2 regions of the Streptomyces sp. 71268 genome follow, and region 1 is predicted to be linked to the other one. Evidence: riboswitches for the same ligand, from Rfam matches in the RefSeq annotation. Region 1 holds a riboswitch; the other holds the start of a gene.
The links. Region 1 has a riboswitch for thiamine pyrophosphate ahead of thiO (glycine oxidase ThiO). Riboswitches for the same ligand answer to the same signal wherever they lie in the genome.
Positions count from the first base shown of each region.

Region 2: linked by a shared signal. The riboswitch ahead of OYE22_RS07610 (thiamine ABC transporter substrate-binding protein) and the one ahead of thiO (glycine oxidase ThiO) in region 1 are both predicted to bind thiamine pyrophosphate.

Region 1 covers NZ_CP114200.1:6,579,257-6,584,882, reverse strand. The annotation lists gene OYE22_RS26230 (FAD-dependent oxidoreductase) at 101-1,333, opposite strand; TPP riboswitch at 1,562-1,673, shown strand; gene thiO (glycine oxidase ThiO) at 1,671-3,194, shown strand; gene thiS (sulfur carrier protein ThiS) at 3,198-3,422, shown strand; gene OYE22_RS26215 (thiazole synthase) at 3,607-4,350, shown strand; gene pknB (Stk1 family PASTA domain-containing Ser/Thr kinase) at 4,505-5,626, shown strand, end outside.
Region 2 covers NZ_CP114200.1:2,097,435-2,103,060, reverse strand. The annotation lists gene rlmN (23S rRNA (adenine(2503)-C(2))-methyltransferase RlmN) at 544-1,650, shown strand; TPP riboswitch at 1,946-2,054, shown strand; gene OYE22_RS07610 (thiamine ABC transporter substrate-binding protein) at 2,051-3,127, shown strand; gene OYE22_RS07605 (iron ABC transporter permease) at 3,349-4,989, shown strand; gene OYE22_RS07600 (ABC transporter ATP-binding protein) at 5,275-5,626, shown strand, end outside.

The DNA of each region.
Region 1 (5,626 bases):
CGCGAGGGGCGGCGGGCCCCACGCGGCGCGCCCGCGGGCCCCTGCCGCCGGCCTGGCCCGCCGCCCGCGGGCCCCTGCCGCCGCCAGCCCGGCCCGCGCGTCAGCGGACGGCGGACTTGAGTGGCACCGACGGGTCGGCCGCGCGGGCCTCGTCCAGGTGGGCGCCCTGCTCGATCAGCTTGCGGCCCTGGGTCAGGTCGCGCGGGCGGCCCACCGCCAACAGGGCGATCAGGGCCCCGTCGCGCAGCCAGCACACGCTCCAGGCGGCGCTCGTCGGGTCGCCGCGCCAGACCATCGTGTCCGCGGCCGTGTGGTGACCCGCGTACTGCACGAACCGGCCGAACTGCTCGGACCAGAAGTACGGCACCGGGTCGTAGACCGGCCCCGTGAAGTGCGCGGCGTCACCGCCGACGATGTGGGCCGCGACCGTGCGCGGCCCCTGGAGCGCGTTGTCCCAGTGGTGCACGAGCAGCCGCTGGCCGTAGCGGGCCGAGGGGAAGGAGACGCAGTCGCCGACCGCGTACACGTCGGGGGCCGAGGTGCGCAGCGCGCCGTCGGCCCGCACGGAGCCGTCGGGCCCCAGGGCGATGCCCGACTCCGCCAGCCAGCCCGTCGCGGGCCTGGCCCCGATGCCGACCACCACGGCGTCGGCCGGCAGCCGGGTGCCGTCGGCGAGCGAGACCGCCCCCGGCTCCACGGCGGCCACCCGCGCCCCGGTGCGCAGCACGGCCCCGCTGTCCGCGTACCAGCCGACCATGTGCGCGGCCACCTCGGCCGGCAGCGCGCCGGCCAGCGGCCGGTCCGCGGCCTCGACCACGGTCACCGCGCAGCCCGCCTCGCGGGCCGCGGTGGCGAACTCGGCCCCGATCCAGCCGGCCCCGACGACGACGATGTCGTGCTGTGCGGCGAGCACCGGCCGCAGCCGCTCCGCGTCATCCAGCGTGCGCAGCAGGTGCACGCCGGGCACGCCCTCGCTGCCGGGCAGCGCGATCGGCTCGGCGCCGGTGGCGATCACGAGATGGGCGTACGGCACCGGGCCCGCGTCGGTGACCACGAGGCGATCGGCCGGCCGCACGCCGGCCACCCAGCGGCCGAGCTGGAGGTCGATGCCGAGCGCGGCGAAGTCCACGTCGAAGGCCGACCCCTCGGCCTTGCCGAGCAACACCGCCTTGGACAGCGGTGGCCGGTCGTACGGCTGGTGGGGTTCGCCACCGAGCAGCGTGATGGTGCCGGTCCAGCCCTGCTCACGCAGGGCGACCGCGGTCTGCACCCCCGCCATGCCGGCCCCGACGATCACGACCCGGCGGTCGTCGCCGCTCGGGCCACCGGTCACGGCGCGGCCCTGGCCGCCGTTACGCGTCTCCTCGGTGTCCTCGCTCACGCGATCACTGTAGGACGAGGCGTCTCACGGGCCGCAGCGCCGTGCGGGGAGATCTCCGACACAAGGTCGCCCGCCGTGACACGGCGGGCCCGCGCTCCGGGCGCGGGGTCGGTGGCCCCACCACGGATACCGGGCCCGCTCCGTTTCGGGGCCACGGGGGGCGTATTAGGGTGGCGGGTGCACACCACTCGCGGGAGCCCGGACGCACCGGGCTGAGAGGGGGGCTGGCGGCCCCCGACCGTACGAACCTGATCCGGGTCATTCCGGCGAAGGGAGGGGCTGGACGCCCATGCACGCGTCTGCCGAGGACCACGCGGCCGCCCACGACGGGGCCGCCGCGACCGCGCCCCCGTACCACGAGGACCCGCACCGTCCCCCGCCCGGGGCCCGCCCCGCTGACGCGCGGCGGCCCGCGCCGCAGGGGGCGGTGGCGGCGCGGCCAGCGGCCTCCGACGTCCGCTGTGACGTGCTGGTCATCGGCGGCGGCATCATCGGCCTGGTCACCGCGTGGCGCGCCGCCCAGCGCGGGCTGCGCACCGTGCTGGCCGACCCGGCGCCCGGTGGCGGGGCCGCCCAGGTCGCGGCGGGCATGCTGGCCGCCGTCACCGAGACGCACTACGGCGAGGAGACGCTGCTCGGCCTGAACCTGGCGTCCGCGCGCCGCTACCCCGACTTCGCCACCGAGCTGACACAGGCGAGCGGCCAGCCCACCGGCTACCGTGCCTGCGGCACCCTCGCCGTCGCGCTCGACAGCGACGACCGGGCGCAACTCCGCGACCTGCACGCCCTCCAGCAGCGCTGCGGGCTCGACGCGCGGTGGCTGACCGGGCGTGAGTGCCGGCGCCTGGAGCCGCTGCTCGCGCCCGGCGTGCGCGGTGGCGTGTGGGTCGAGGGCGACCACCAGATCGACCCCCGGCTGCTCGCCGCCGCCCTGCTCACCGCCTGCCGGCGCGCCGGGGTCGACTTCCGGCACTCCTGGGCGCGCCGACTGACGCTGGCCGGCCCCGGGGACGCCCGGGAGGCCGCGGAACACGCCGGTGACCGGCGCGCGACGGGTGCCGTGCTGGCCGACGGCGCCCGGGTCGCGGCGGGTCAGGTGGTCCTCGCCGGCGGCAGCCTCAGCGGCCGGCTCGCCGGGTTGCCCGCCGACGTGGTGCCGCCGGTGCGGCCGGTGAAGGGCCAGTTGCTGCGGCTGCGGGTGCCGGCCCCGCTGGCCGCCGCGGGGCCGTTCCTGTCCCGCACCGTACGGGCCGTGGTGCGCGGCGGGCAGATCTACCTCGTGCCCCGGGTGAACGGCGAGCTGATCGTCGGGGCGACCACCGAGGAACTCGGCTGGGACACCACCGTCACCGCGGGTGGCCTGTACGAGCTGCTGCGGGACGCGCACGAGGTGCTGCCGGGCGTCACAGAGCTGGAGCTGGTCGAGACGCTGGCCGGGCTGCGCCCCGGCTCGCCCGACAACGCGCCGCTGCTCGGCCCGACCCGGCTGCCCGGCCTGGTCCTGGCCACCGGCCACCACCGGAACGGCGTGCTGCTCACCCCGGTGACCGGCGACGTGCTGGCCGAGGTGCTGACCACCGGCGAACTCCCCCCGTACGCCCACCCGTTCACGCCCCTGCGCTTCCCCCCAGCGCCAGCACCAGCACCAGCACCAGCACCAGCGACCGTGCCAGTCCGCGAGACGGCCAGCGGCGGCCCCACGCCGCCGCCGTACGACACGTCACCGGTCGCGCCCGCCGGGCCCGCGCCGGCCCCGGCGCCCGACCGGCCCGCCCTGGCCACCCGGCCGACCGACGCACCCCAGGAGCCGTAAGCCATGACCGTCTCCCCTCCCGCCACCCTCACCGTCTCCGTCAACGGCGAGCCCCGGCAGGTGCCGGACGGCACCACGCTCGACCAGCTCGTCGCCACGCTCACCGCCGCGCCGGGCGGCGTCGCCGCCGCCGTCAACGAGGCGGTCGTCCCGCGCGGGCAGTGGCCCGCCACCGCGCTGTCCGCCGAGGACCGCGTCGAGGTGCTCACCGCCGTACAGGGAGGCTGATCCGTCCCCCATGTCCCACCCCGCACTCGACCACCACCACTCCCCCGACACCCCGTCCGACCCGCCCGTCCCGTCCAACCCGTCCAACCCGTCCGTGGGTGCCGACACGGCGCCCACGCCCGGCTTCCTGCCCAGCGCCGACCCGCTGACCATCGGCGACCGGGAGTTCGCCTCCCGGCTGATCATGGGCACCGGCGGCGCGCCCAGCCTGGAGATCCTGGAGCGCGCGCTCATCGCCTCCGGTACCCAGCTCACGACCGTCGCCATGCGCCGCCTGAACCCGCGCGTGCAGGGCTCGGTCCTGTCCGTACTCGACCGGCTCGGCATCCAGGTGCTGCCGAACACCGCGGGCTGCTTCACCGCGGGCGAGGCCGTGCTCACCGCCCGACTGGCGCGCGAGGCGCTGGGCACGGACTGGGTCAAGCTGGAGGTGGTGGCCGACGAACGCACCCTGCTGCCGGACCCCATCGAGCTGCTGGACGCGGCGGAGACGCTGGTGGACGACGGGTTCACGGTGCTGCCGTACACCAACGACGACCCGGTGCTCGCGCAGAAGCTGGAGGACGTCGGCTGCGCGGCGATCATGCCGCTCGGCTCCCCCATCGGCTCCGGGCTCGGCATCCGCAACCCGCACAACTTCCAGCTCATCACCGAGCGGGCGCGGGTGCCGGTCATCCTCGACGCCGGCGCCGGCACCGCGTCCGACGTCGCGCTCGCGATGGAGCTGGGCTGCGCGGCGGTCATGCTCGCCTCGGCGGTGACGCGCGCGCAGGAGCCCGAGCTGATGGCCGAGGCGATGCGGTACGCGGTCTCGGCGGGCCGCCTGGCCAGCCGCGCCGGCCGCATCCCGCGCCGGCACTTCGCGCTGGCCTCCTCGCCCGAGGAGGGCAGGGCGCGCCTCGACCCGGAGCGGCCCGCGTTCGAATAGCCACGTCCGACGGGTGCCGGCGGCGGCCGGCCGCCGGCCCAGGCGGGCGGTTCGCACGGGAGTGCCACTCTCCGGTCACTGTTCGGCTTCAGTCGCGGCCGGTGCCACCGCTGGTGAGCCCGGGTGTCGGGCACGGCTCGTAGACTCCTCTGTCGTGGATACGACCCTGCAGGACCCGCTCGTCGGGCAGGTACTCGACGGCCGCTACCGGATCGAGGCGCGGATCGCCGTCGGCGGTATGGCGACGGTCTACCGGGCCGTCGACACCCGGCTCGACCGCGTGCTCGCGCTCAAGGTGATGCACCCGGCGCTGGCCACCGACGAAGCGTTCGTCGAACGGTTCATCCGCGAGGCCAAGTCCGTGGCCCGGCTCGACCACCCCAACGTGGTGGGCGTGTTCGACCAGGGAACCGACGGCACGTACGTCTACCTCGCGATGGAGTACGTGGCCGGCTGCACGCTGCGCGACGTGCTGCGCGAGCGGGGGGCGCTCCAGCCGCGCATCGCCCTGGACGTCGCGGAGCCGGTGCTCGCCGCGCTGGGCGCGGCCCACCTGGCCGGCCTCGTACACCGCGACATGAAGCCGGAGAACGTGCTGATCGGCGACGACGGCCGGGTCAAGGTCGCCGACTTCGGGCTGGTGCGGACGGTGGACGCGGCGACCAACACCTCCACCGGCGCCGTCCTCGGCACCGTCTCCTACCTGGCGCCCGAGCAGATCGAGCACGGCACGGCCGACACCAGGGCGGACGTGTACGCCTGCGGCGTGGTCCTGTACGAGATGCTCACCGGCGCCAAGCCGCACACCGGCACCACCCCGGCCCAGGTGCTCTACCAGCAGTTGCACGAGGACGTCCCGGCGCCCTCGCGCAGCGTGCCGGGGCTCGCCCCGGCGCTGGACGAGCTGGTGGCCGAGGCCACCGCCCGCGACCCCGAGCAGCGCCCGGCCGGCGCCGTGGAACTCCTCGGCCGGCTGCGCACCGCCCGCTCGGGCCTGACCGACGCGCAGCTCGACGTGGCCCCGCCACGGGCGAAGGCCGGCACGCTCGACGCCCCGGTGCCGCGCTCCGGCAGCGGCCCCGACGACCGCACGAGCGTGATCCCACGGGCCGCCGCGGCGCGCGAGACCGCCACCCGGCGGCAGCCGGCGCCGAGCCCCGTGGCCGGCGGCGCGGCGGCGGACGGTGACGACGAGCTGAACCGCACCAGCGTGCTGCGCCCGCGGCTGCTGGAAGAGCGCCCGGTCAACGACGACCCGCCGCCCAAGCGGCCGCGC
Region 2 (5,626 bases), 4.5 Mb from region 1:
GGAGTGTGGAGATGCGGCTCCCCTGGCGGTGCGGGGGAGTGGCTGTGTGGCGCGCGGGCGTGGCGTGGCGCGCTGCCGGAGTGTGCGTGGGGCCGCCTGATGGGGGGAGGGGCACGTCGGCTGGCACGGGGCACGGGGCATGGAGCACGGGGCGCGGAGCGGCGGCGTGGGCAGGGCGCTGGGGCGGAGCGGTGTGAGTGGGGGTACGGGGCGCGGAGCACGGGGCGTCATCTGGCGCGAGGTCGCCGGGTGGAGGCGAGGCGTAAGGGCGGGGCGGCGGAATGACACGGCGTACGGAGCGTGCGGCGGGCCGGATCGTCGAGGTGTTTTGCCGTGTGGGCGAGGTTGCCAGCGGAGCGAGATCGCTTGTGCGGTGGCCTGTCGGGATGAGCTGAAGGGGCGGTGAGCGAGGCGCCGCCGGAGGTCGCGGGTTTCGGTCTGAATGTCGCGGATAGCTGCCGTGAGCTGCGGTTTCGCGTACTTCGAGGGTGCCGTACGCGGACGGCGAGGTCTTGCCCGTATGTCTGCGACACTAGATGCACCATGCCTGCACCCGGAGAACTCACTTTCGTCGCGCCGCGCGGAGCCAAGAAGCCGCCGCGGCACCTTGCCGACCTCACCCCCGCCGAGCGCCGTGAGGCCGTGGCCGCGATCGGTGAGAAGCCCTTCCGTGCTGGACAGATCTCCCGGCACTACTTCGCTCGGTACACGCACGACCCGGCGAACTGGACCGACATCCCCGCGGCCGCACGCGAGAAGCTGGCCGCGGAGCTACTGCCCGACCTGATGAACGTCGTCAGGCACATCAGTTGTGACGGCGACACCACCCGTAAGACGCTGTGGCGACTGCACGACGGGACCTTGGTCGAGTCGGTGCTGATGCGCTACCCGGACCGGGTCACGATGTGCATCTCGTCGCAGGCCGGCTGCGGCATGAACTGCCCCTTCTGCGCCACGGGCCAGGCCGGGCTGGACCGTAACCTCTCCACCGCGGAGATCGTGCACCAGATCGTCGACGGCATGCGTGCTCTGCGTGACGGTGAGGTGCCGGGTGGGCCCGCGCGGTTGTCGAACATCGTTTTCATGGGTATGGGCGAGCCGCTCGCCAACTACAAGCGGGTTGTCGGCGCCATCCGACGGCTGACCGACCCGGAGCCGGACGGGCTGGGCATCTCCCAGCGCGGTATCACCGTCTCCACGGTGGGCCTGGTGCCGGCGATGCTGCGGTTCGCCGACGAGGGCTTGAAGTGCCGCCTGGCTGTGTCGTTGCACGCGCCGGACGACGAGCTGCGCGACACCCTGGTGCCGGTCAACACCCGCTGGAAGGTCCGCGAGGTCCTGGACGCCGCGTGGGAGTACGCGGAGAAGTCCGGCCGCCGGGTATCCATCGAGTACGCCCTCATCAAGGACATCAACGATCAGGCGTGGCGGGCCGACCTGCTGGGCAAGCTGCTGAGCGGACGTCGGGTGCACGTCAACCTCATTCCGCTCAACCCCACGCCCGGATCGAAGTGGACCGCTTCGCGCCCCGAGGACGAGCGCGCGTTCGTCGCGGGGCTTGAGGCGCATGGAGTGCCCGTGACCGTTCGGGATACTCGGGGTCAAGAGATCGACGGTGCGTGCGGGCAGCTGGCGGCCTCCGAGCGCTGACGGGGCGTGAGGAGCGCGCCACGGCGGCCCCACTTCCGTACGCACCAGCATTCCGCGGTGCACGATGCTTGGCGTGCCCCGTGCCCCGTGCCCCGTGCCCCGTGCCCCGTGCCCCGTGCCCCGTGCCCCGTGCCCCGTGCCCCGTGCCCCATGCCCGTTGGGCCGTCAGGCTGACGGGCACGGTCCCTGGCCGTGGACCGTGGGGTGGGACGGTGTGCGTGGCGCGGGCCGGCGCGATCTTGGGTGGGCGATGCGCTGATACTGTGCCGCGATACCGTTGAGTCGAACAAACGCACATTTCCGACAGGGGAGCGCTACGCGCTGAGAGTGCGGCACCGCAAGGGCCGCAGACCCTCAAACCTGATCCGGGTCATACCGGCGTAGGGAGTCATACGCACTGATGAACAGCTACCTTCGGCGTGCCGTGGGCACGGCACTGCTCGGCGCACTGGGTGCCACGACGCTCGCGGCGTGCGGCGAGTCCGACAACGGAGCGGACTCCAAGACGGTCACCGTCGTCTCGCACGACTCCTTCGTGGTCTCGAAGTCGGTGCTTGACGAGTTCACCAAGCAGACCGGCTACAAGGTCAAGGTCGCGCGCGGTGCCGACGCCGGAGCGGCGGTGAACCAGGCCATCCTGTCGAAGGGGAACCCGCAGGGCGACGTCTTCTTCGGCATCGACAACACGTTGCTCTCCCGCGCGCTCGACGAGGGCGTCTTCGCCCCGTACCGCGCCAAGGACCTGGACCAGGTGCCGACGGAGCTGCAACTGGATGCCGCGAAGCACCGCGTGACCCCCGTGGACACCGGCGACATCTGCGTCAACTACGACCGGAAGTACTTCGCCGACAAGGAGCTCGCGCCGCCGCAGACCTTCGACGACCTCATCAAGCCGCAGTACAAGAACCTCCTGGTCACCGAGAACGCCGCCACCTCGTCGCCCGGATTGGGCTTCCTGCTCGGAACGGTCGGCGCGTACGGGGACGACGGCTGGCAGGACTACTGGAAGAAGCTGAAGGACAACGGGGTCGAGGTCGTGGACGGCTGGGAGCAGGCGTACAACGACCGGTTCTCGGGCTCCGGCGGCGGTTCGGGCAAGGGCGACAAGCCCCTCGTCGTCTCGTACGCCTCCAGCCCGCCCGCCGAGGTGGTCGGCGTCAAGCCGCAGCCCAAGGAGGGCCCGACGGGGGTGGCCACCGGCACCTGCTTCCGGCAGATCGAGTTCGCCGGGTTGCTCGACGGTGCGAAGAACAGCAAGGGCGGCAAGGCCCTGCTGGACTTCATGTTGAGCAAGAAGTTCCAGGAGGACGTACCGGTCAAGATGTACGTCAACCCGGTGCGGCGGGACGCGAAGCTGCCGGAGGTCTTCACCAAGTACGGCGAGCGGATCACCAAGCCGGCCACCGTCGCTCCGGAAAAGATCACTGAGAACCGCGAGCAGTGGATCAAGTCGTGGACTTCGCTCGTCGTGAAGTGAGCGACCATTCGCGCCCCGGTACGGCGAACGGGGCGGAATCGCTGAGTACCGGACGCGACGGTGCGGAGGCACGGGGCACGGGGCACGGAGCCAGCGCCCCGGCGGGCCAGGGTGCGAAACGTCTTGTGCGGCACGGGGCGGGGGGAGACGGAGCACGGGGCACGGAGCACGGGCGACGGACGCCGAGGGCCTGGCGTGTCGCGGGACTGCGCTTGGGCTTGATGGCCGTGCCGCTCGGGTTCTTCGGGCTCTTCTTCGGCTACCCGGTCGCCGCGATCACCGCCCGCGGGCTCCACCCCGACGGTGCCTGGCAGTTCGCTCGCATCGGCGACGTGCTCGGTGACCCCGACGTACTGAACGTGCTGTGGTTCACCGTGTGGCAGGCAGCCGCCTCAACGGGGCTGACCCTGGCCCTCGCGTTGCCAGGTGCCTACGTGTTCGCGCGCCTCGACTTTCCGGGCAAGCAGGTGCTGCGGGCCGTCGTGACGGTGCCCTTCGTGCTGCCCACCGTGGTGGCGGGATCGGCGTTCCTCGCCCTGTTGGGACGGGGCGGCCTCCTCGACGAACTGTGGGGCGTTCGGCTGGACACTACGGTCTGGGCCATCCTGCTGGCCCATGTCTTCTTCAACTACGCCGTGGTGGTCCGCACCGTCGGCGGGCTGTGGGCGCAGCTCGATCCGCGACAGGAGGAGGCGGCACGTGTCCTGGGAGCCGGTCGGTTCGCCGCCTGGCGCCGGGTGACGTTGCCCGCTCTCGGGCCTGCGGTGGCCGGCGCGGCGCTGATGGTCTTCCTCTTCACCTTCACGTCCTTCGGCGCAGTCCAGATCGTCGGTGGGCCGCGTTACGCGACGTTGGAAGTGGAGATCTATCGACAAACGGCACAGCTTCTGGACCTGCCGACCGCCGCCGTACTCACGCTTACCCAGTTCGCCGCGGTCGCCTCGTTGCTGGCCGTACACGCGTGGACGGTGCGGCGACGGGAGAGCGCGCTGAGGCTGGTGGACGCCTCGCACACGGCACACCGGCCACGAGGAGTCGGGCAATGGGCACTCCTGGTGGGCGTGCTCACCGTGATCGCGCTATTGATCCTGCTGCCGCTGGCGGTGCTAGTGGAGCGGTCGTTCTCCGGTCCCGACGGCTACGGATTCGCCTTCTACGAGGTTCTGGCCTCGGCGGAGGAGAGCGGCGGTACCTTCATCGTGGCCCCGTTGGACGCCTTGTGGAACTCGCTCCAGTACGCGGCGGTCGCGACCGTCATCGCCCTCGTTGTCGGCGGGCTGGCCGCCGCCGCGCTGACCGTCCGGGGGCCGCGCGGTGAGGGGCCCACACGTACGGGGCGGCTGGTACGGGGCTTCGACGCGCTGCTGATGCTGCCTCTGGGCACCTCGGCCGTCACGGTGGGGTTCGGGTTTCTGATCACCTTGGATGAGCCGCCGCTGGACTTGCGGGCCTCGTGGTTCCTGGTGCCCCTGGCACAGGCCCTGGTCGGGGTACCGTTCGTCGTCCGCACGATGCTGCCGGTGCTCCGTGCGGTGGACGACCGGCTGCGCGAAGCGGCGACCGTGTTGGGGGCGTCGCCGCTCCGTGCCTGGCGAGAGGTCGACTTCCCCCTGGTCCGGCGGGCCCTGTTGATCGCAGCGGGTTTCGCGTTCGCCGTGTCGCTCGGCGAGTTCGGGGCGACCGTCTTCATCGCCCGACCCGACAACCCCACCCTGCCGGTGGCCGTCGCCCGCTTCCTGGGCCGCGCCGGGGAGCTCAACTACGGGCAAGCCATGGCCCTGAGCACCATCTTGATGGTGGTCTGCGCGGCTGCGCTGTTGGCGCTTGAGCGGCTCCGTACCAACCGTTCGGGAGAGTTCTAGATGACGTTGCCGAGCAAGGGACAGGCCGAGAACCGCGAGGGAGGGCGGCCCGACAGGCCGGCACCGGGCGATGCTGCGCCCGACGGCACGCAGCGGCCCGGCGCGGCGCAGCGGCCTTCCCGTACGGGGCTGTGGCGCAGGGACGGGGTGCGGAGCGGCGGGGCACGGGGCGCCGGAGCGTCTAGCCACGGGGCACGGAGCACGGGGCACGGAGCACGGGGCGTCGATGGTGGTGCGCGCGGTACGTGGCATGCGCGGGGGGACCAGGGCGAGCCCGGTGAGAGCTTGCTGCGGCTGGATGGCGTCACGGTGCGCTTCCGCGACCGCGTCGCGCTGGACGCGGTGAGCCTCGACGTCGCCGAGCGGCAGACCGTCTGTGTGCTGGGGCCCAGCGGTAGCGGCAAGTCGACCCTGTTGCGGGTGGTAGCCGGCCTACAGGCCACGGATGCCGGGCAGGTCTGGTTGGCCGGCCGCGACCAGGCCGGGGTGCCTGCGCACCGTAGGGGCGTCGGCCTCATGTTCCAGGACCACCAGTTGTTCCCTCAGCGTGACGTGGCGGGCAACGTGGCTTTCGGCCTGCGGATGAGGAGGGCCGGGCGCGGAGAGGCTGACCGCGCCGTGGCCGAACTCCTCGACC